Linked DNA regions of Sinorhizobium fredii USDA 257. The protein of the gene in region 1 interacts with the protein of each later gene in a pairwise test. Links are inferred from orthologs where the notes say so. Each region holds a gene or a part of one and is shown on either strand. Other genes may lie near its edges.

Region 1 (11,101 bases):
GCATCCGTCTCGTTGCTGCCGCGGACATAGGTGCCGATGCCGCCGAACCACAGAAGGTCGACCTGGCTCTTCAGGATGGCGTTCATGATCTCGAACGGCGTCGCCTTCGGCTTGTCGATGCCGATCGCCGCCATCGCCTCGGGCGTCAGCGTCACCAGCTTTTCCGCGCGCGAGATGATCATCGCACCGGGCGAAAGCGTCTTGCGGTCATAGTCCTGCCAGCTCGAGCGCGGCAGCGCGAACATGCGCTTACGTTCGGCGAAGGAGAGATCGATATCCGGATTCGGGTCGATGATAATGTCGCGGTGGTCGAAGGCGGCGATCAGCCGGATCTTCTCCGAAAGCAGCATGCCGTTGCCGAAGACGTCGCCCGACATGTCGCCGACGCCGGCGACGGTGAAGGGCGTCGTCTGGATGTCGATGTCCATCTCGCGGAAATGCCGCTTGACCGCCTCCCAGGCGCCGCGCGCCGTGATGCCCATCTTCTTGTGGTCGTAGCCGGCCGAGCCGCCGGAGGCGAAGGCGTCGTCGAGCCAGAAACCGGCCTCCTGCGCCAGCCCGTTCGCCGTGTCCGAGAAGGTTGCGGTACCCTTGTCGGCGGCCACGACGAAATAAGGGTCGTCGCCGTCGAGGCGAAGCGTGTCTTGAGGCGGTACGACTTCCTGGCCGACGATGTTGTCCGTCACCGACAGGAGCGTACGGATATAGGTCTTGTAGGCCTCGGTGCCGGCCCTGAAGATCTCGTCGCGGTTGCCGCCTAGGGGAAGCTGCTTCGGATAGAAGCCACCCTTGGCGCCGACCGGCACGATGACCGCGTTCTTGACCTGCTGCGCCTTGACGAGGCCGAGCACCTCGGTGCGATAATCCTGGGCCCGGTCGGACCAGCGAAGCCCGCCGCGCGCCACCTTGCCGAACCGCAGATGCACGCCTTCGACTTCGGTGCCGTAGACGAAGATTTCGCGGAACGGCCGCGGTTCCGGCAGGCCTTCGAGCGTCTTCGGATCGAGTTTGAAGGCGAGCACCGGACGCGGTCTGCCCTCCGCATCCTTCTGGAAATAGTTGGTCCGGAGCGTCGACTGGATGACGTTGACGTAGCGGCGCAGGATCCGGTCCTCGTCGAGGCTTGGTACGGCGGATAGCGCCTCCTCGATCGCCGCGAGCAGGGCGCTGGTTTTCTTCGCGCGCGACTTCGCGTCAATCTTCGGATCGAGCCGCGTCGAGAACAGGCGGACGATATCGGCGGCGATGGCCGGATATTTGTTCAGCGTATCGGCGATATAGCCCTGCGAATAGGTAATCCCGGCCTGGCGCAGGTAGCGTGAATAGGCGCGCAGCACAGTTACTTCGCGGGCGGTGAGCCCCGCCAGCATGACCAGCCGGTTGAAGTTGTCGTCCTCGATCGTGCCGTTCCAGGCGGCGAGGAAGGCTTCCTCCAGGGCAGCACCGGTCTTGGCGAGATGGACCGTGTGGCCGTCGCGGTGAATAAGCTCCATGTCGTGCAGCACTACTTCACGCAGTTCCTGCCCATGGATGCGCACACCGATGTCGTGGGTCTGCTCGCTGATGACGCGGAAACCGAGATTTTCGAGGAGCGGCACGCGGCGGGAGAGCGACACCGGGGTGTCGGCGTGGAAGATCTTCAGTTCCAGCGCGTCCGGGCTTTCCCGGTCCCGATGATAGAAGGAGATGCGAATCGGATCGTCCGCCCTACAGGCGGCTATGGCGGAGAGGTCGGCATAGGCCTCGGCCGGCGTGAAGGCGGCCTGATAGGCCTCTCCGACCGCAAGCTCTATGCCGTCCTTGCGGGCAAGCAGGTTGAAGCGGTCGATCCAGCGGGTGACGATAGCGCGGACCGCTTCCTCGAGCTTGGCCTGCGGGACGCGTGGTGTCTTGCCGCCCGGGCGTCCGATGATGAAGTGCACGCGGGCCAAACCGCTTTCCGGGAAGGCGGGATAGTAGGCGGAGACGCGGCCGTCATAGACGGTCTTCAGGTAATCGCCGATCTTTTCGCGAACGTCCGAATCATATTGCTCGCGTGGCACGAAGACGATGACTGAAACGAAGCGGTCGAAGTGGTCGATACGCGGCAGCACGCGAACGCGCGGCCGGTCGGCGAGCTCGTTGATCTGCTCGCAGAAGGCGGCGAGCACGCCGACGTCGATTTGGAAGAGATCGTCGCGCGGATAGGCTTCGAGCGTATTCGCCAGCATCTTGCCCGAGTGGCTCTGCGGGTCGTAGCCGAAGTGATCGACGATCTTCTCGATCTTGTGCCGCAACAGCGGGATTTCCGCCGCCTGCCGGGTGTAGGCCGTCGAGGTGAAGAGGCCGACGATACGGAGTTCCCCGACGACGTTTCCGGTGGCGTCGAAGCGCTTGACGCCGATATAATCCATGTAGGCCCGGCGGTGCACGACGGACTTCACATTGGCCTTGGTGACGATCAGAAAGTCGGGACCTTCCAGGAAGGCGAGGATCTCGGGCGTCGTCAACACCGCATCCTTGCCCTGACGCAGAACGCGGACGTCTGGATTGGAAAGGATGCCGAGGCCCCGGCCCTTGCCGCGCTCGACGCTCGCCTTCTCGCCCTTGCCGGAATAGGTGTATTCGCGCATTCCGAGGAAGGTGAAATTGTTGTCCCTTAGCCAGCGAAGAAAGGCGAGCGCCTCGTCGCGGTCGCTCTTCTTGCGCGAAGCGTTGTAATCCTCCAGTTCGCGCATGGCCTGATCGAGCAAGGCGGTCATCGCCGGCCAGTCGTGGACGGCCTGGTGGACCTGCTCCAGCACATCGGTGATACGCTTGCTCAGCGACCGCTCCTCGAGCGGCGTCAGCTTGCTCAGATGGATCTGGATATGGCTGACGCGGTGCGCCGGGTCGCTTTCCTCGTCCGGATCGAACAGTTTCGTGGATTGGCCGGGTTTCACGACCAGAATGGGATGGATCGCCAGGTGAATGTCGCGGTGGGTGCTCGTCACCTCCCCCATGACCGAGTCATAAAGAAAGGGCATGTTGCGTTCGGTGACGGCGATGATCGAGACTTCGGTTCCTCCCGGCGCTACGCCCGGCACCGTCTCGACCGAAACCTGCGGCTTGCCGCCATCCCAGCGGGCCAGCTCCCGGCGGGCATGGGCGGCGGTCAGCGCCAGCATGTCCGGCGAATAGAGGTCGAGGTCGTCGTTGCTTGCTCCCCCGAAGAGGATCTCCGGCGGCAGAGTCTCGGTTCCGATCTTGGTCACAGCCGCACGGGCCGCATCAATGTGACGATCCCGTTTCGGATTATGCTTCACGCCCATGAAAATCGCTCCCCCCAAAAGATAGTCGACCCTATCAGAACCGTGGTCAATGGCGACTTGTTTTATGATGGATTTGGGCAAAATCGAGCCTGTTTTTGGGGAAATTCGCGTAGAATCGACCTAAATCCATTTAAATCGGGGGTGTTTTCGCGAAAATTTCTCGAAAAACGACGAAAACGGACAAAAACACCGCAAGTCTCCGTAGTCGTCCTAAGTGACCGGCTGTTGACAGCGCCGCAACAGTCGGGCGATCACACTTCGAATCGAAGGATGGTCTTGCCCGATGTCCGAAATGCCCGCCGCGCCCGGTGCCGTCATTGTCATATCCAGCCATGTGGTTCGCGGCACGGTCGGCAATCGCGCCGCCGTGTTCGCCCTGGAGACGCTCGGGCATCGGGTGTGGGCGCTGCCGACCGTCATTCTGCCCTGGCATCCGGGCCATGGCCGCTCGACCCGGGTGGTGATGCCCGACGCGGACTTCCAGTCCATCATCGACGATCTTGCCAATGCTCCGTGGGCCGGCGAGGTGCGCGCCGTACTCTCCGGTTACCTGGGCTCGCCCGCCCAGGCCGAAGGCGTTGCCCGGCTGGTGACAGCGCTCAATGAACGCAATCCGGACCTTTTCTACGCCTGCGACCCGGTGATCGGCGATGCGAACGGCCTTTACGTGCCGATCGAAGTCGCTGCCGCCATCCGCGATCGGCTGCTGCCGCTTGCGACGCTGGCGACGCCCAACCGGTTCGAGCTCGCCTGGCTCGCGGGTGCCGCACTTGAAACCAACGCGACGATCCTCGACGCAGCCCTCGGTCTCGGGCCGTCCCGGGTGCTGGTGACGTCGGCGATCCCGATGATGAGCGGCGGCACCGGCAATCTCTATCTTTCCGGACGGCATGCGCTGCTTGCCGAACATCGGCTGATCGACGATCCGCCGAACGGCACCGGAGACCTCCTTGCGGCCGTCTTTCTTGCGCGGCTTCTTCAGGGGCTTTCCGAGGAGCGTGCGTTGCAGATGGCGACCGCCAGCGTGTTCGAGATCATCGCGCGCAGCCGCAAGCGCGGCGCCGACGAACTGACGCTCGAGCAGGATGCTTCGAGCCTGGCGACGCCGATGGCGATGGTGCAGATGCGCCGGCTGATGCATCCGAGCCAGGTGAAGAAATAGGGGCGGATATAAAAGAAATAGCTCATAAGCGCTCTTCGCCCTTCCAGGTGCGCGACGGTCGCTGTAACACTTCGACGCCCATGGTTCACAGGGAGCCATGCGACAGTGAATGACGTTGGATGACGCGGGGTTACCGATGGATATGCAGGGCTTTCCGGAACATCTTCTGACCGGCTACCGCAACTTCATGAGCGGTCGTTTCAGCGAACAGCAGCAACGCTACAAGACGCTTGCGGAGAGCGGCCAGAAGCCAAGGTCAATGGTTATCGCCTGTTGCGATTCGCGCGCCGCACCGGAAACGATCTTCGACAGCGGTCCGGGAGAACTCTTCGTCGTTCGCAACGTCGCCAACATGATGCCGCCCTACGAGCCGGATGGGCACTATCATTCCACATCCGCGGCACTCGAATTCGCGGTCCAGTCGTTGCGCGTCAGCGACATCGTCGTCATGGGTCACGGGCGCTGCGGCGGCATCAAGGCGGCGCTCGACCCGGATGCGGAACCGCTCTCCCCCGGTGATTTCATCGGCCGCTGGATGAACCTGCTGAAGCCGGCCGCCGAACAGATCCAGAGCAATGAGTTCATGACTCAGTCGGAACGCCAGCGCGCGCTCGAGCGCGTGTCGATCCGCAACTCGATCGCCAATCTCAGGACATTTCCCTGCGTGCAGATCCTCGAATCAAAGGGAAAGCTGCGTCTGCACGGCGCCTGGTTCGACATCTCGACCGGCGAGCTTTGGGTGATGGACGCGAAGACCGGCGATTTTACCCGGCCTGGGACGTAGGATACAGAAAGGCCCGCTCCTTTCGAAGCGAGCCTTTATTCCAATCAGTGTGCCTGATCAGTCGCCGTCGATCTCGGCGCCGATGATTGCGATCGCCTGCTGGTAGACGCTTGCGGCGTTCCAGCCCTGGATCGCCGCGTAGTTCACCTGGCCCGGCTGGTAGCCGCCGCCCGGCTGCCAGCCGTGGCCGCGCAGGAAGTTCGCGGTCGAGGCAAGCGCGTCGGCGCGTGAGCGGACCATGTCGACATGCCCGTTGCCGTCGCCGTCGACACCGTATTTCAGGACGTTCATCGGCAGGAACTGGGTTTGGCCGATTTCGCCATGGGCAGCGCCGCGGGCGGCCGGGTTCAGATCGCCGCGCTGGACGAGCTGGAGCGCAGCATAGAGCTGGTCGGTGAAGTAGGCGGAGCGGCGGCAATCATAGGCAAGCGTCGAGACGGCTGAGAGTGTGTGCTCCTTGCCCATGAACGAGCCGAAGCCGGTCTCCATGCCCCAGATCGCGATCAGCGGACCCGCCGGCACGCCGTAGCGCTGCTCGATGCTGTCGAAAAGCCTGGCGTTCTGGGCGCGCATCTTCCTGCCGCGCGATATGATCGTCTGGCCGCCGCGCTTCTTCATGAACTGGTCGAACGAGAGCTTGAAGCTCTTCTGTCCACGATCGGCGCGGATCGTCGCCCGGCTATAGGAAACGTTGGCAAGTGCCGAGTCGAGCACCGATGGGCTGATACCGTTGCCGGCCGCCTCGCGCTTGAACTCCGCGACCCAGGCCGAAAAGCCACCGCCGTCGTTGCCGCATTGCGCCGCCGAGGCGGCTGCGGGAAGAACTGCACTTATCATGAGGGCTGCGAGCCCTGCCGCTGCGCGCTTTGCCATCTTCATGGAATACCCCGTCATTGCCCGAATCTGTTGCCTTAGAAAAGAGCCGCTCGCACTGCTGGCCCCGCGTTGCTCTTGTGACGCGTCATGGTTTCACGTGAATCCGTCGCGCCGAACTCAATGCGAAACCCCGCAAGGTCAAGGTGCCGAGCGGGGTTCCGATTGCACTTGATTGTCGCCTCTCAGGCGGCCTGCTTGCGCGGCTTGATCAGGCCGCGATTGACGAGCAGTTCGGCGATCTGAATGGCGTTCAGCGCCGCACCCTTGCGCAGGTTATCGGAAACGACCCATATGTTGAGGCCGTTTTCGACGGTCGCGTCCTCGCGGATGCGCGAAATATAGGTCGCGTCTTCGCCGGCGCATTCGTAAGGCGTCACATAGCCGCCGTTCTCATGCTTGTCGACGACCAGGCAACCCGGCGCCTCGCGCAGGATCTCGCGCGCCTCGTCGGCGGTGATCTCGTTCTCGAACTCGATATTGACCGATTCCGAATGGCCGATGAACACCGGCACGCGGACGGCCGTGCAGGTCACCTTGATCTTCGGATCGAGCATCTTCTTGGTTTCGGCGAGAACCTTCCACTCTTCCTTGGTGTAGCCGTCTTCCATGAAGACGTCGATATGCGGAATGACGTTGAAGGCGATTCGCTTGGTGAACTTCTTGCTCTCGATCGGATCGGCGACGAACACGGCGCGCGTCTGGTTAAAGAGCTCGTCCATGCCATCCTTGCCGGCACCGGAAACCGACTGATACGTGGAAACGACGACGCGCTTGATCTTCGCGTGGTCGTGCAGCGGCTTCAGCGCGACGACGAGCTGCGCGGTCGAGCAATTCGGGTTGGCGATGATGTTCTTCCTGGTGAACTGGGAAACCGCATCCGCGTTCACTTCCGGCACGATCAGCGGCACGTCGGCGTCGTAGCGCCAGGCTGAGGAATTGTCGATGACGACGCAGCCCTGCTGACCGATCTTCGGCGAGTACTTCAAGGAAACCGCGCCGCCGGCCGACATCAGGCAAATGTCGGTGTCGGAGAAATCATAGGTTTCGAGGTTGGAGACTTTCAGCGTCTTGTCGCCGTAGGAGACCTCGGTGCCGATGGAGCGCGAGGAGGCGAGCGCTACAACCTCATCCGCAGGAAATCCCCGTTCGGACAGGATGTTCAGCATCTCCCGGCCGACATTGCCGGTGGCGCCTGCGACTGCAATCTTGAAACCCATGATCTAAGCTCTCTTTCTGTCTCTCCTCATCTGGTGGAGGCGGCGCCGCGCGGATTGTCCGCGAGGTTCCTGTCCCCGGCCGTACCGGGGAGAGAGCGGAGGGCCAGAGACGTCAGACGGTTTTCGTCGTCGTTTTGGCCGTTGTTTTACGATTGAGCGAGAAAAGGCGAGCCTCTCCGGTATAGACCGGCAAGTTCAGCGCAGCGATGGACGAACCGTTCGGTCGCATCTCAAGTTTCCTCGTTCGCCGCTGCTCTTACCGGCTTTTCCACAAGAGTCAAGCCGGAGGCGGTTGTCCGCCTTGAATTGCTTGGCGGGATGCGGGCGCTCAAATCCACGCCGCGCCCGATCGCCGCATTAGACGAAAGTCATAGAACGAAAGCATCCCTGCCTCGGGCAAGGCTTTTCTGACATCCTCTCAATCAGGCGCACCACGTTTCGCAGCTTCGGGGAGGAAGCGGAACGATCCATGGGCGCTCCAATATGCCTTTTGAAGTGGAGGATCATCAAAATGGCAAATGTCGCAACAGCGGACGGCGTTAAAAAAGCCGGACCCATGACCGCCGAGGAAAAGAAGGTCATCTTCGCCTCGTCGCTCGGTACCGTCTTCGAATGGTACGATTTCTACCTTTACGGGTCGCTTGCCCTTTATATCGGAGCGACGTTCTTCAGCCAGTATCCGGAGACGACGCGCAACATCTTCGCGCTGCTTGCCTTCGCCGCCGGCTTCCTGGTGCGCCCCTTCGGCGCGCTGGTCTTCGGCCGTCTCGGCGATCTCGTCGGCCGCAAATATACGTTCCTCGTGACGATCCTGATCATGGGTCTGTCGACCTTCCTCGTCGGCGTCCTGCCCGGCGCCGCCTCGATCGGCATTGCCGCACCGATCATCCTGATCGTGCTGCGCCTGCTGCAGGGCCTTGCGCTTGGTGGTGAATACGGCGGTGCCGCGACCTACGTCGCGGAGCATGCTCCGCACGGCCGCCGCGGCTACTTCACCTCGTGGATCCAGACGACGGCGACGCTCGGGCTGTTCCTGTCGCTGGTGGTGATCCTGTTCGTGCAGTTCATGGTCGGCAAGGAGGCCTTCGCCGCATGGGGTTGGCGCATACCCTTCCTGCTCTCCTGCGTGCTTCTCGGCGTATCCGTCTGGATCCGGCTGAAGATGAACGAATCGCCCGCTTTCAAGAAGATGAAGGAAGAGGGCAAGGGTTCGAAGGCGCCGCTGACGGAGGCCTTCGGCCAATGGCGGAATGCCAAGATTGCCCTCCTGGCCCTTTTCGGCGCCGTCGTCGGCCAGGCTGTCGTCTGGTATTCCGGCCAGTTCTACGCGCTGTTCTTTCTGCAGAACATCCTTAAAGTCGACTCCCAGTCGGCGAACCTGATGGTCGCTGCCTCGCTCTTGCTTGGCACCGGGTTCTTTGTCTTCTTCGGCTGGCTCTCCGACAAGATCGGCCGCAAGCCGATCATCATGGCTGGTCTGCTTCTGGCGATGCTGACTTATTTCCCGCTGTTCAAGGCAATGACCTGGGCGGGCAACCCGGCGCTGGCCGAGGCGCAGCAGAGCATTCGTGCGACGGTCACCGCCGCTCCGGGCGACTGCAACTTCCAGTTCAACCCGACTGGCGTCCAGAAGTTCACGACTTCCTGCGATATCGCTACGGACTTCCTGACCAAAAACTCCGTTCCCTACGACGTCGTGACCACGGCTGCGGCGGGGACCCCGGCAACGGTGAAGATCGGCGAAACGACGATCAGCGGCTATGACGCCACGGCTGCCGGCGACCAGGCCAAGGCGCAGGACGCTGCCTTCAAGAAGCAGGTCAACATGACGCTCCAGGCCTCCGGCTATCCGCTGGTTCGCGGTGCTGCCAAGGTTCCGGAATCCAAGGTTGATGCTTTCGTTACCGGGAACCCGGAGCTGGCCCTCGACGCCACCGCCATCCGCAGCGGGGAAAGGACCATGGTTCCGGCCGACAAGCTCATTGCCGACAAGCTCCTGACCAAGGAAGAAGTCGGCAGCGCCACAGAAATGGCCGTCTATTCGATCGACAAGGGCGGCGCGTTCACGATGGTGGCAGACCCGGCCCGGGTCAATTGGACGGTGATCATCGCGGTTCTGACCGTCCTCGTCATCTATGTGACGATGGTCTACGGCCCGATCGCCGCGCTGCTCGTCGAGCTCTTCCCGACCCGCATCCGCTACACCGGCATGTCGCTGCCCTATCATATCGGCAACGGCTGGTTTGGCGGCCTGCTTCCGGCAACAGCCTTCGCGATGAGCGCCGCAAAGGGCGATATCTACTACGGCCTCTGGTACCCGATCGTCTTCGCCGGCCTGACGCTGGTGATCGGTCTGCTGTTCCTGCCCGAAACCAAGGACCGCGACATCCATCAGATGGATTGAGCGGGCACCAGTCGAAACGCGGGATGCGGGCGCAAAACCGCAACCGCTCAAACAGCTCTCCTGACTCCGGCGCGGCTTCCGCGCCGGCTTTTTATTTGAGCTCCGGGGCGCGGCCTCCGCGCCGGCTTTTTATTTGAGCTATGGGGCGCGGCCTCCGCGCCGGCTTTTTGTTTTGGCTCTGGGGCGCGGCCTTCGCACTGGCTTTTATTTGAGTTCTGGCGGAGGACTTGCGGTTTTCGGCGCCGGCCAGCCGCCGGCATCGATACGGAAGAGCCAGTCCTGCCGGACGAAGAGAAAGGCGTACATCATCGCGACCCAGAGACCGAGGAGCAGGCCGGCGGCCACGTCGCTCGGATAGTGGGCGCCGACGACGACGCGCGAGGCGCCGATCATCAGCGCCAAGATCAGGAAGAGCGGCCTGAGCTCAGGCTTCAGCATCGCGAAGGCGCCGAAGAAGGCGCCGGCCGCCGTCGAATGGCCCGAGGGGAAGCTCTCGAACAATCTGTCGCCGGTAAAAGGCGTGAGGCTGTAGGCGCCATAGTCGGTGAAAAGTTCCGGGCGGGCGCGGCCGATCACGAATTTCAGCCCGTGCACCAGCATGCTTGACGTGCCGACGGTCAGCAAGAAATAGGCCGAGAGATTGCGCGCGGTTCGCGCTCGTTGCCGGACCGTGTCGCGTCGTGATGCGCGCCGGACGATGAAGGCGATCAGGAGCAGGATGGCGGACGTATAGACCATCCAGGCGAAGGTGCCGAAATCGGTAATCGTCCGGTTGAAGTCGACGATCTCGTCCGGCAGGCTTCGCGCCAATTCCGACAGGTGCGGATCGAAGGGAACGAAAGCCAGGACGAGAAGCATCGTCGTCAGCAGAATCCAGCCGGTGGAAGCAAGCTGTTGGTTCATGGTTTCCTTTCCTGTCGCTTTCCTGCATTTGAAAACGAACGCGAAAAAATCAAGAGATCCAACGAAAAACACCTCCGGATGTCATCCGGAGGTGTTTGTTCAATCAGTAGAAAAGGAACGTCGACGGCCGATCAGGCCGAGAGCGCCTTGAACTCGGCAAGAATGGCGTCGCCCATTTCGACTGTGCCGACCTTGCTGCAACCCTCCGCCATGATGTCGCCGGTGCGGATGCCCTTGTCGAGCACATTGGCGATCGCCGTCTCGAGATTGTCGGCTTCCTTCACCAGATTGAAGGAATAGCGCAGGCACATCGCGAAGGAGGCGATCATGGCGATCGGGTTGGCAATGCCCTGGCCGGCGATGTCCGGCGCCGAGCCATGCACCGGCTCATAGAGTGCCTTGCGCTTGCCAGTCTTGGCATCCGGTGCGCCGAGCGAAGCCGAGGGCAGCATGCCGAGCGAGCCG
Region 2 (11,017 bases), 6.0 Mb from region 1 along the record:
CGAAGCCCACCAGCAGCGGGCTCGTAAAAGGCGTAATCCTGCTCATTCCCAAGTCCTTGTGAGCTCAAGCGACCATCTTTCGGACCTGCCAGGCAGCATCCTTGGAAAGCAATATGGTAGCTGTGCGCAACGAGTGCAAGCGGCTTGCCTCGGCCGCGCACGCAAATCATAGTTCGCTGCGAAGGCGCAAATCCGGCGCAGGTGCAGGCTGCTGCATGGTAGTCTCCCTTTGCCGGATCGTTGGCCCACTAGGTCATGGCCTGGCATCCGAGACCATCCGGCTCGCAGGAGGAAGAAAGTGACAAACGCGAGAAAGATCATCATCGACACGGATCCGGGACAGGACGATGCAGCCGCGATCATGCTTGCTTTCGGCAGTCCGGAGGAAATCGACGTGCTCGGCATCACCGCCGTCGCCGGCAACGTGCCGCTGACGTTGACGACGCGCAACGCGCGGATCGTCTGCGAGCTCTGCAACAGAACCGACGTCAAGATCTTTGCCGGCGCCGAGCGGCCCGTCGCGCGCCCGCTGGTGACTGCCGAGCACGTGCACGGCAAGACCGGGCTCGACGGTCCCGAACTCAGCGAGCCGGCGATGCCGCTTCAAGAGCAGCACGCCGTCGATTTCATCATCGAGACGCTGCTTGCCGAAGCGCCGGGCGCGGTGACGCTCTGCACGCTGGGCCCGCTTACCAATATCGCCCTGGCGCTCACCAAGGCGCCGGAGATCGCGCCCCGGGTGCGGGAACTCGTGATGATGGGCGGCGGCTTCTTCGAAGGCGGCAACATCACGCCGGCGGCTGAATTCAACGTCTATGTCGATCCGGAAGCGGCCGAAATCGTCTTCCGTTCCGGCATCCCGATCGTGATGATGCCGCTCGACGTGACGCACCGGGTCCTCACCCACAAGGTCCGGGTCGAAAAGATACGCGCCATCGGCAGCCCGGCAGCGGTCGCACTGGCTGAAATGCTGGAGTTCTTCGAACGCTTCGACATCGAGAAATACGGCACCGACGGCGGCCCCCTACACGACCCGACGGTGATCGCCTATCTGTTGCGGCCGGAGCTCTTCACCGGCCGCGACTGCAATGTCGAAATCGAGACGGCCTCGGCACTGACCACCGGCATGACGGTGGTCGACTGGTGGCAGGTCACCGGCCGCAAGCACAATGCCAAGGTGATGCGCCACATCGACGACGAGGGCTTCTTCGACCTCCTGACCGACCGCCTGGCGCGCCTCTGAAAATGAAAACGGCGCCCCCGCTTGGGCGCCGTTTTCATCTTGTTTGGTTCGATCAGAACTCTTCCCAACTGCCTTGGGCGAGGGCGTTTGCGCCGGAGGTCTGGACGAGAACCCGCTGCGTCGAGCTCGAATAGCCGCGTGCCGCCGGCGTTTCCGCTGCCGGGCGGGGGGCCTCTGCGGTTCGCATCTTGGCGGCGGTGCCGCGCAGCATGTCGGCGGAAGACTGTGTCTGCTCCCGCTGGGCCACGCGGAACCGCGAGACCAGTTCGGTCAGCGACCGGGCCTCTTCGTTCAGCGTCATGCCGGCGGCCGTCGTCTCTTCGACCATCGCCGCATTCTGCTGCGTCACCTGATCCATCTGGTTGACGGCCGAGTTGATCTCCTTGAGGCCGACGGCCTGCTCCGAGGCGGAGCTGGAGATCTGGCGGATAAGGCCGTTGATCTGCACCACCTGATCGGCGATCTTCCTGAGCGCGCCGCCCGTCTTGCCGACGAGATCGACGCCCTCGCGCACCTGTCCCGCCGAGGTGTTGATCAAGGTCTTGATCTCCTTGGCGGCATTGGCAGAGCGTTGGGCAAGCTCGCGGACCTCCTGCGCGACGACCGCGAAACCCTTGCCGGCCTCGCCGGCGCGAGCGGCCTCGACACCCGCATTGAGGGCGAGCAGGTTCGTCTGGAAGGCGATCTCGTCGATGACGCCGATGATGCGACTGACCTCGTGCGAGGACTGCTCGATGCCCTGCATCGCGGCGATCGCCTTCTGGACGACCGCACCGGACTGCTCGGCATCGCTGCTCGCGAGCTCGACCGACTTTGCCGCGATCTTGGCGTTTTCGGCGCTGGCATCGACTTGCGACGTCAGCTGGTCGAGGGCGGCGGCGGTTTCCTCGAGGCTTGCGGCCTGCTGCTCGGTCCGGTGCGAGAGGTCGTTGGCGGCGCTTGAAATCTCGCCGGTGCCGCTGCCGATGTTGACGACCGAATGATTGACGGTGCGGATCGTCTCTTCGAGGCTCTCGATCGTCGCATTGAAGTCGCGCTTCAGCTGGGCGTACTCGCCCGGGAAATCGTCGGCGATCCGGTAGGCCAGGTCGCCGGAAGCGAGATGCGAGAGGCCCTTGCCGAGGCGCGCGACGATATCGCGTTGCAGCGCGCCGGTCTCGGCCCGCTCGGTTTCCGAGCGGCTGCGCTCCAGTTCGGCCTGTTCGCGCTCGCGACGGGCTTCACCTTCGAGGCGCTTTGCGTCGGCAAGCTGGTGACGGAAGCCTTCGAGCGCCTTGGCGACCGAGCCGGTCTCGTCGGAGCGGTCCTGGCCGGAGATCGGCTTTGCATAGTCGCCATTGCTGAGCGTTTCGACGTCGCGGACGAGCCCGGCGAGCGGCTTCTGGACATAGCGGCGGACGGCGAGATAGAGGCCGGCGAGCACGGCTGCGAGGACGACGATACCGCCGATGATCATCATATAGGTCTGATCGTTGACTGGCGCATTGATGGCGGTGCGCGGCACGTCGACAAGGATAACCCAGTTGGCATTCACATCTGGCAGTTTGAAGGGATAGACGACGCGGTCGAAGGGCGCGTTTCCGTCATAGGTCAGGTTCCTGATCATGCCTGACGCTTTGGACGACAGCGCGTTCTTTATGACGTCTTCACCCTCGCCTTCATAGTCCTTCATCAGGAGATCGGGAATCGGCGCGGCGAGCCACTTGCCATCCTGCGATAGCAGGTAGACGCGACCCGAACCGAACGGCTTGAGCGTTGCGAGCCGGTCGGCAAGCGAGGCGAGCGAGATGTCGACGCCGGAAACGCCGATCATCTTGCCGTCGGACATCACCGGATAGGCCAGCGATGTCATCGTCGTCGGAACGTCGGTGCCTTCAGCCATGTAAGGCTGGGTGATGGCGCCTTTGCCGCTCTTGGCGGCAAGGCTGTACCATTCGGCCGCATAGTCCGCACGGAAGGTCGAGAGCTGTGCCTTGCCGTTACGATCCTTCGACCAATAAGGCGTGAACGCGCCTTCCGCATTGCCGCCGAGTTCGATGCTATTGACGACGTCCTTGCCGTCAAAGGCTTTCGGCGCTTCGGCGAACCAGCTGCCGAAGGCGAAGTCGTGCTGGTCGAGATTTGCCTTCAACAGGTTGATGGCGCCGGCACGGTCGGTCGATTTCCCGGCATGCCCGCGGCCGAGCACACCCGACATCGTCCGGGCAGCGGCGGCGAGCTCTCCGACGCTGCCGGCGATATCGGCGGCAATCGCGCGAGCCTCCGTCTTGGCGCCGTCGAAGACTAGCGTCTCGACACGATCCTGGGTCTGCGAGATGAGAACGAAATTCGACGCGAGCAGCACGAGCCCGATTGTCCCGCCCGTGACGGCGATCAGCTTGGTGGCTAGCGATTTGGCATGGAAGTTGAACATGAAATCCTCACGCACGAGAGGTCCGCAGGTTTGTGCCTGCGGCATGACATTCCAAAATATGGGTGAAGCTCCCTCATGGAGCGCGTGATGCCGACCGGCACGAACGAAGCGGCCCGCTGCGCGTGGGTCGCTCGCAATCTGGATAGATCATCAAAGATTAAAATACGGCCAATATCCGGGCCAATTCCTGGCCCTCCAAAGTGGATTCTGCGCGGCAAGCATCGTTGCCGCGCCAAATCCTATCCAGATTGCGAAACGGGCAGAAATTGGCGGTCGCGGGTCAAAGACGCGCGGCGACCTCGGAGTCGAGCGGTATGGACGGCTGCGCTCCCGCTTTCAGGCAGGCGAGCGACCCGGCAACCGCGGCGCGGCGCAGCGCATCGGGGAAGGCGAGGCCCGCGTCCAGGCTGGCCGCGAGATAGCCGCAGAACGTATCGCCGGCCCCGACAGTGTCGACCGGCTCAATGGCCAGCCCCCTGGCGCGATGGATTTCGCCCTGATGGGCGGCGGCAACCCCTTCGGCGCCGAGCGTGACGATGACGGTTTGTCCGGTTTCATCGTGGAGGCCTTTTATCGCCGCTTCCCGTTCGGCGCCGGCGATCCCGCTTCTGCCCGCGAGCAGCTCAAACTCGGTCTCGTTGGCGATCACGATATCGGCCATGCGGCCGAGGCGGGCGGCCTCCGGCGTCAGCGGCGCGATATTAATGATCGAGCGGATGCCGCGGCGTTTTGCCTCTACGAGCGCCTTTTCCACCGAGGCAGCGGGAATTTCGAGCTGCAGCATCAGCGTGTCGCCGGCCGACATCTGCTCGACGGCGGAAACCGCGTCGCCCTCGCTCACCGTGGCATTGGCGCTGGCGACGACGACGATGACGTTCTCGCCATCGCCGCCGACCAGGATATGCGCGGTCCCGGTCGGTGCGCCGACGGTCTTGGTGAGGCCAAGGTCGGTGCCAGCAGCCTTGAGCAGGGCAAGCGCGCCTTCCGCGAAGCTGTCCGAGCCGACGGCGCCGGCCATGCGGACAGAAGCACCGGCGCGACGGGCTGCCAGCGCCTGGTTTGCGCCCTTGCCGCCGGCGGCGGTGGAAAAGCCCGTTCCGGCGACGGTTTCGCCGGGCTTCGGAAGGCGTGCGGTCGTGGCGATCAGGTCCACGTTGATGGACCCAAAGACAGTGATCATGTGAAGGTATCCCGTCGGGTTGCTGATTTTGCCGGAGAGTGCCCGAGCCTGTCAGTCCTCGTCAACCACCCGCAGCTTCAATTGCCCGATGCGGTTGTCGACCGTCCGGTCACCCCTGTCGCCCGCAGCCTTGTCGCCCGCAGCCTTGTCGCCCGTCGCCTTGTCTCCCGCCGCCTTGGCGTCCTGCGCGACCGGCGTGACCGCTTGCAGCTCGAGCGCCTCGATCTTGGCGCCGCGCCGCGTCAGCTTGTCCGAGGAGATCAAGATGTCTTCGACGTCCTTCTGCGTCATGGCGAAGTGCCCCTGCAGCTTTCTGACCCGTTCGTCGAGCCGCGACAAATCCTCCATGAGCCGCACCACCTCGCCCTGGATCAGATGCGCCTGCTCGCGCATGCGGGCATCCTTGAGGATCGCCTGGATCACCTGGATGGAGAGGAGCAGCAGCGACGGCGAGACGATGACGACACGCTGGCGATGGGCCTTCTGCACGATGGCTTCGAAATGCTCGTGGATTTCGGCGAAGATCGATTCGGACGGAACGAAGAGGAAGGCCGTGTCCTGCGTTTCGCCGGCGAGCAGGTATTTGCTGGCGACATCGCGAATGTGCACCTCCATGTCGCGCCGGAAGGACTGCGCCGCCTGTTGGCGCCGCTCGGCACTCGGCGCATCGCGCATGGCGTTCCAGGCTTCGAGCGGGAACTTCGCGTCGATGACGAGCGGCGGCTGGTCGTTCGGCATGCGGATGATGCAATCCGGCCGCGCGCCGTTCGAGAGCGTCGCCTGGAAGGTGAAGGCGCCCATGGGCAGGCCGTCGGCCACGATCGCCTCCATGCGCGACTGGCCGACGGCGCCGCGTGTCTGCTTGTTGGCAAGAATGCTCTGCAGCCCGGCCATGTCTTTCGCGAGCGACTGGATGTTGTTTTGGGCGCTGTCGATGACCGCCAGCCGCTCCTGCAGCCGCCGCAGGTTCTCATGCGTCGCCTTCGTCTGCTCGCTGATCGAGGCGCCGATCCGGTGCGTCATACCGTCGATGCGCTGGCTGAGCGTTTGATTGAGTTCTGTCTGCCGCGTGCCGAACACCTCCGCCATCGCGGCGATGCGTCCCTGCATCTCGGTCTGCGCCGCCAGGAGCGCCGATAGCTGCCGGTCCCGGTCGTCGGCGTCAAGCGCGCGCGCCCTGCGAGCGGATGCAATCGCTAGCAAAACGAACAGGAGAGCGGCAACGGTGACCAGGTGGCCAGCCGTTACGGGAAAGGTGCCGATGAGGAACAACGGCTGGTCGAAGGCAAAGGCATTGGGCTCCATGGCCGCAGCCTAAACAGATTCGCATCCAAAAACCAGATCAAACCAAGAACAAACTGTGGATGCTGTCGCTCGGCAATTTTCTTGCGCCCGCACTGAAAGATCGGCTATGGGAGCAGCATGACGATCAAGCCGCTCATCATTCTTCCCGATCCCGTTCTGCGCCAGGTATCCACGCCGGTAGAGACGATCGACGACGACATTCGCCGCCTTGCCGACGATATGCTCGAGACCATGTATGACGCCCCCGGCATCGGTCTCGCGGCGATCCAGATCGGCGTGCCGAGACGCCTGCTCGTCCTCGACGTCTCGAAAGAGGGCGAAGAGAAGAAGCCTTTGGTTTTCATCAATCCGAAGATCGTCCGGTCCTCCGAGGAGCGCTCGGTCTACGAGGAAGGCTGCCTGTCGATTCCGGACTACTATGCCGAGGTCGAGCGGCCGGCGGCGATCACCGTCGAATTTCGCGACCGCGACGGCAAGGAGCAATCGGTCGAGGCCGACGGTCTGCTCGCCACCTGCCTGCAGCACGAGATCGATCATCTGAACGGCGTTCTGTTCATCGACTATATCTCCAAGCTTAAGCGCGACATGGTGATCCGCAAGTTCACCAAGGCAGCCAAGACACGCGGCGCCAAGGCGATTTGATCGTCGCACACTGCGTCGAGCGACGCTTGAACCGGAGCCGCTGCCCTGTTTCGGGCGACTACTGCATGTCTCCTTAAATCGACTTCGATTTAAGGACAAAGACATGCAGCAATTCAAAGTGCTACAGCGACCTTTGCGCGCCTGATAAGGCGCGCGGCGCTGTAGAGAGACGGAGTTCACCGCCTTGCCGCTTCGCATCATCTTCATGGGCACGCCGGAATTCTCGGTGCCGACGCTCTCCGCCCTCGTCGAGGCCCGCCACGAGATCGCCGCCGTTTATACGCAGCCGCCGCGCCCCGGCGGCCGGCGCGGCCTGGATCTCAAGAAGTCGCCGGTGCATCAGGCGGCCGAACTTCTCGGCGTTCCGGTGTTGACGCCCGTCAACTTCAGGGACGCGGCGGATCGGCAGACCTTTCGCGATTTTGACGCCGATGTCGCGGTCGTCGTCGCCTATGGTCTGCTTTTGCCGGAGGAAATCCTCTCGGGCACCCGCCACGGCTGCTATAACGGTCACGCTTCGCTCCTGCCACGCTGGCGGGGTGCGGCACCGATCCAGCGGGCGATCATGGCCGGCGATCGCGAAACCGGCATGATGGTGATGAAGATGGACAAGGGGCTCGACACCGGCCCCGTCGCCCTCACAAAGACTGTGCCGATCGGCGAGACGATGACGGCCGGCGAACTGCACGACAAGCTGATGCATGTCGGGGCGGCGCTGATGAAGGAAGCGATGGCGAAGCTCGAGGCGGACGAACTGACGCTGACGCCGCAGCCCGAGGAAGGCGTCGTCTACGCCGCCAAGATCGCCAAGGACGAGACGCGCGTCGACTTCACGAGATCGGCGGCCGACGTACACAACCATATCCGCGGTCTGTCGCCTTTTCCGGGCACCTGGTTCGAACTCGAGATCGCCGGACGGATTGAGCGCATCAAGGTGCTGGGCTCGGAGCCTGCGGCAGCGGCCGGCTCGCCCGGCACGGTTCTGGACGATGCCTTGACGATCGCCTGCGGTGAGGGAGCAGTTCGGCCGACGCGCTTGCAGCGGGCGGGCGGCAAGTCGCTTGCCACGCCGGAGTTCCTGCGCGGCACGCCGATCGGCGTCGGCACGAGGATTGCCTGATGCCGCGCTATCGCCTGACCGTCGAATATGACGGGTCCGACTATGTCGGCTGGCAGCGGCAGGAGAACGGCCCCTCCGTCCAGGGGGCAATCGAGAAGGCGGTCCTGTCCTTGACCGGCGAAACCGTCTCGATCCGCGGCGCCGGCCGAACCGATTCCGGCGTTCACGCCATGGGCCAGGTGGCGCATCTCGACCTGACGCGCGAATGGGCGAGCCATACGCTGCGCAATGCGCTCAACGCCCACCTGGCGCTTGCCGCCGAGCGGGTCTCGATCCTCGACGCGGCGGAAGCGCCGCCGGAATTCGACGCGCGCTTCTCGGCCCGCCGCAGGCATTATCTCTATCGCATCATCTCCCGCCGCTCGCCGCTGGCGCTCGAGGCGCGGCGCGCCTGGTGGGTGCCGAAGACGCTCGACCACGAGGCGATGCACACGGCGGCGCAACACCTCGTCGGCCATCACGATTTCACCACGTTTCGGTCGGCCCATTGCCAGGCGACCAGCCCGCTGCGCACCATCGATCGGCTGGACGTGACACGCAGCGGCGAACTGATCGAGATCCGGGCGACGGCGCAGAGCTTCCTGCATAACCAGATCCGCTCCTTCGCCGGCTCGCTGAAGCTTGTCGGCGAGGGCAAGTGGACGCCCGACGACCTCAAGGCGGCACTCGAAGCGCGCGACCGCAAGGCTTGCGGACCCGTCGCCCCGCCGGAAGGTCTTTACTTCATGCAGGTCGATTACTGACCGTCCGGCGCTGATCTCACTCAGCCGGGCATCAACCCGAAGAAGTGCTGAAGATATTGTGCGAGCATCATCGACGGCAGCAGGTAAAGCGCCGTCAGCGCCGAGGCGAGCAGGTTCTGGTTGCCGGTTATCGTGCGCAGCAGCCGGAAGAGCAGGACGACGCCGGCAATAAGGACGATCAGCGAAAAAAGGGCCGTGAGCTGATGGCCTCCTCGAGCGAGAAGGAGGATCGCAGCCGGGATTGCCATGGCATAGGAAAGCGGCACCGAGAGCCAGTTCGTGGTGACGACCACAGGCACGACCAGTGCGCTAAATCCGAGGGGTCGCGAAAGGGCGGCGACCAGCACGATCGGCAGCAGCCAACTGACGAGATCGACGACGAGCAATTTTAGGAAAAAGGCGATGCCGACTGTCGTGCCGCTCGGCATCGCCGAAAGATAGTAGAGCCGCCAGGATGCCCAGGACACGGCCATGGCCGGCAGCGACCAGAGGATCGCCGAGAACGAGCGCCACAGGCCGCCTTCGCTGATGTCCAGCCATTGATAGCCTTCGCGGTTGCCCTGGACCAGCAGCCAGAGCCCCTTGATATAGGCAAGAACCTCATCGATCAGCGGCATGGCCGAACCAGCGGGCGACGAAGGTTTCGTAGATCTCGGTCAAGGTTTCGAGATCGGCGGTGGCGACGCGCTCGTCGACCATGTGCATCGTCTGGCCGACGAGGCCGAATTCGACCACCGGGCAATAGTCCTTGATGAAGCGGGCGTCCGACGTACCGCCGGTGGTGGAGAGCTTCGGCCGCCGCCCGGTCACGGCCTCGACCGCGCCGGAAAGCGAATCGATCAGCGCATTGCTGCGCGTCAAGAAGACGTGGCTCGGCCGCTCGTTCCAGACGATCTCGTATTTGACCGGATCGCGCCCTGGCCGGAGCGCGCCATCGCGCGCGGCGCGATCGAGCCGGGCGACGATCTCCGCCATCAGGCTCTCGGCTGTCCAGCGGTCGTTGAAGCGGATGTTGAAGGCGGCGCTCGCCTTGGCCGGGATGACGTTGACGGCGGCATTGCCGACGTCGATCGTCGTCACCTCCAGATTGGACGGCTGGAAGTTCTCGGTACCGTTGTCGAAGGGCGGATCCATCAGCGCTTGTGTGAGCTGCAGGACGCCGCGCACCGGATTGTCGGCGAGGTGCGGATAGGCCGCGTGGCCCTGCACGCCGCGGACGGTGATCCGGCCGGAAAGCGAACCGCGCCGGCCGATCTTGATCATGTCGCCGAGGCTCTCCGGATTGGTCGGCTCGCCGACGAGGCAGGCGTCCCAGCGCTCGCCTTTTCCAGCAGCCCATTCGAGGAGTTTCACGGTGCCGTTGATCGCCGGGCCTTCCTCGTCGCCGGTGATGAGGAAGGAGATCGAGCCGTTCGGACGGCCATGCTTTTCGATATGGCGGGCGACCGCCGCGACGAAGCAGGCAATGCCGCCCTTCATGTCGACGGCGCCCCGCCCGTACATTTTGCCGCCGGCGATCGCGGCAGAAAAGGGCGGTTGGGTCCAGGCGGCTTCGTCGCCGACCGGCACGACGTCCGTATGGCCGGCGAACATCAGATGCGGGCCCTCGGCGCCGAGCCTGGCATAGAGGTTCTCGATATCCGGCGTTCCCGCCGCCCTCGCGACGACCCGATCGACCGTGAAGCCGAGCGGCGCCAGCATCGTTTCGAGAGCCGTCAACGCGCCGCCTTCGGCCGGAGTGACCGAGGGGCAACGGATGAGAGCGGCGAGATTGGAAATCGGATCGGTCGGGAACATCGAGCGGAATGCCTGCGGAGCCGGTGGGCCAAGGAACTGAGATTGCTGGTTTATCCGATCGGTCCTCAACTGTCACGCCCGATGAGACAGGCGCGAGCCGTTGAAACGAGAGCGGGCCGGACGATCGTCCGGCCCGCTGGATGCCGATGCCGCAGAACGCTATTCGCCCGGGGCGAGATGCGGAGCTTCGATATGGGCGCCTGCGTGCTTCAGCGGACGCTCGCCTGAAAGCTTGCGGATCAGCACGTAGAAGACCGGCGTCATGAAGATGCCGAAGGCAGTGACGCCGATCATCCCGGCAAAGACCGCGACCCCCATCGCCGACCGCATTTCCGCACCGGCGCCGGTCGAGGTGACGAGCGGCACCACGCCCATGATGAACGCCATCGAGGTCATCAGGATCGGCCTGAGGCGCAGCCGGCTCGCCTCGATCGCGGCGCTGACGGCGCTCTTGCCGGAGAGCTCGAGCTCGCGGGCGAACTCGACGATCAGGATCGCGTTCTTCGCCGATAGACCGACGAGAACGATCAGTCCGATCTGCGTGAAGACGTTGTTGTCGCCGCCGGTCAGCCAA

The links.
Region 2: the proteins of USDA257_RS28450 (region 1) and def interact in binary tests that used the Escherichia coli proteins (3 or more experiments, as listed by UniProt). The link is inferred for Sinorhizobium fredii USDA 257 from one-to-one orthologs.

The regions. Positions count from the first base shown.
Region 1 is NC_018000.1:6,062,485-6,073,585, reverse strand. What follows is about bases 5,313-8,134. They hold USDA257_RS28450 (aspartate-semialdehyde dehydrogenase), read right to left. Parts: upstream 7,330-8,134; coding sequence 6,295-7,329; downstream 5,313-6,294. Other genes in these bases: USDA257_RS28445 (MFS transporter), read left to right, coding at 7,841-8,134; USDA257_RS28455 (lytic murein transglycosylase), read right to left, coding at 5,313-6,115. Outside these bases: USDA257_RS28470 (NAD-glutamate dehydrogenase), read right to left, coding at 1-3,290; pyridoxal kinase PdxY, read left to right, coding at 3,574-4,452; USDA257_RS28460 (carbonic anhydrase), read left to right, coding at 4,589-5,236; more of USDA257_RS28455, read right to left, coding at 5,294-5,312; more of USDA257_RS28445, read left to right, coding at 8,135-9,733; USDA257_RS28440 (phosphatase PAP2 family protein), read right to left, coding at 9,938-10,636; leuB (3-isopropylmalate dehydrogenase), read right to left, coding at 10,768-11,101.
Region 2 is NC_018000.1:53,336-64,352, forward strand. What follows is about bases 5,283-8,020. They hold def (peptide deformylase), read left to right. Parts: upstream 5,283-6,258; coding sequence 6,259-6,783; downstream 6,784-8,020. Other genes in these bases: USDA257_RS00275 (DNA recombination protein RmuC), read right to left, coding at 5,283-6,141; fmt (methionyl-tRNA formyltransferase), read left to right, coding at 6,968-7,903; truA (tRNA pseudouridine(38-40) synthase TruA), read left to right, coding at 7,903-8,020. In the rest of the region: USDA257_RS00255 (Hsp20 family protein), read right to left, coding at 1-46; USDA257_RS00260 (nucleoside hydrolase), read left to right, coding at 299-1,243; USDA257_RS00265 (methyl-accepting chemotaxis protein), read right to left, coding at 1,296-3,656; USDA257_RS00270 (ribokinase), read right to left, coding at 3,937-4,836; more of USDA257_RS00275, read right to left, coding at 4,888-5,282; more of truA, read left to right, coding at 8,021-8,646; USDA257_RS00295 (hypothetical protein), read right to left, coding at 8,667-9,263; dapE (succinyl-diaminopimelate desuccinylase), read right to left, coding at 9,247-10,443; USDA257_RS00305 (efflux RND transporter permease subunit), read right to left, coding at 10,603-11,017. UniProt on the Escherichia coli protein: Removes the formyl group from the N-terminal Met of newly synthesized proteins. Requires at least a dipeptide for an efficient rate of reaction. N-terminal L-methionine is a prerequisite for activity but the enzyme has broad specificity at other positions.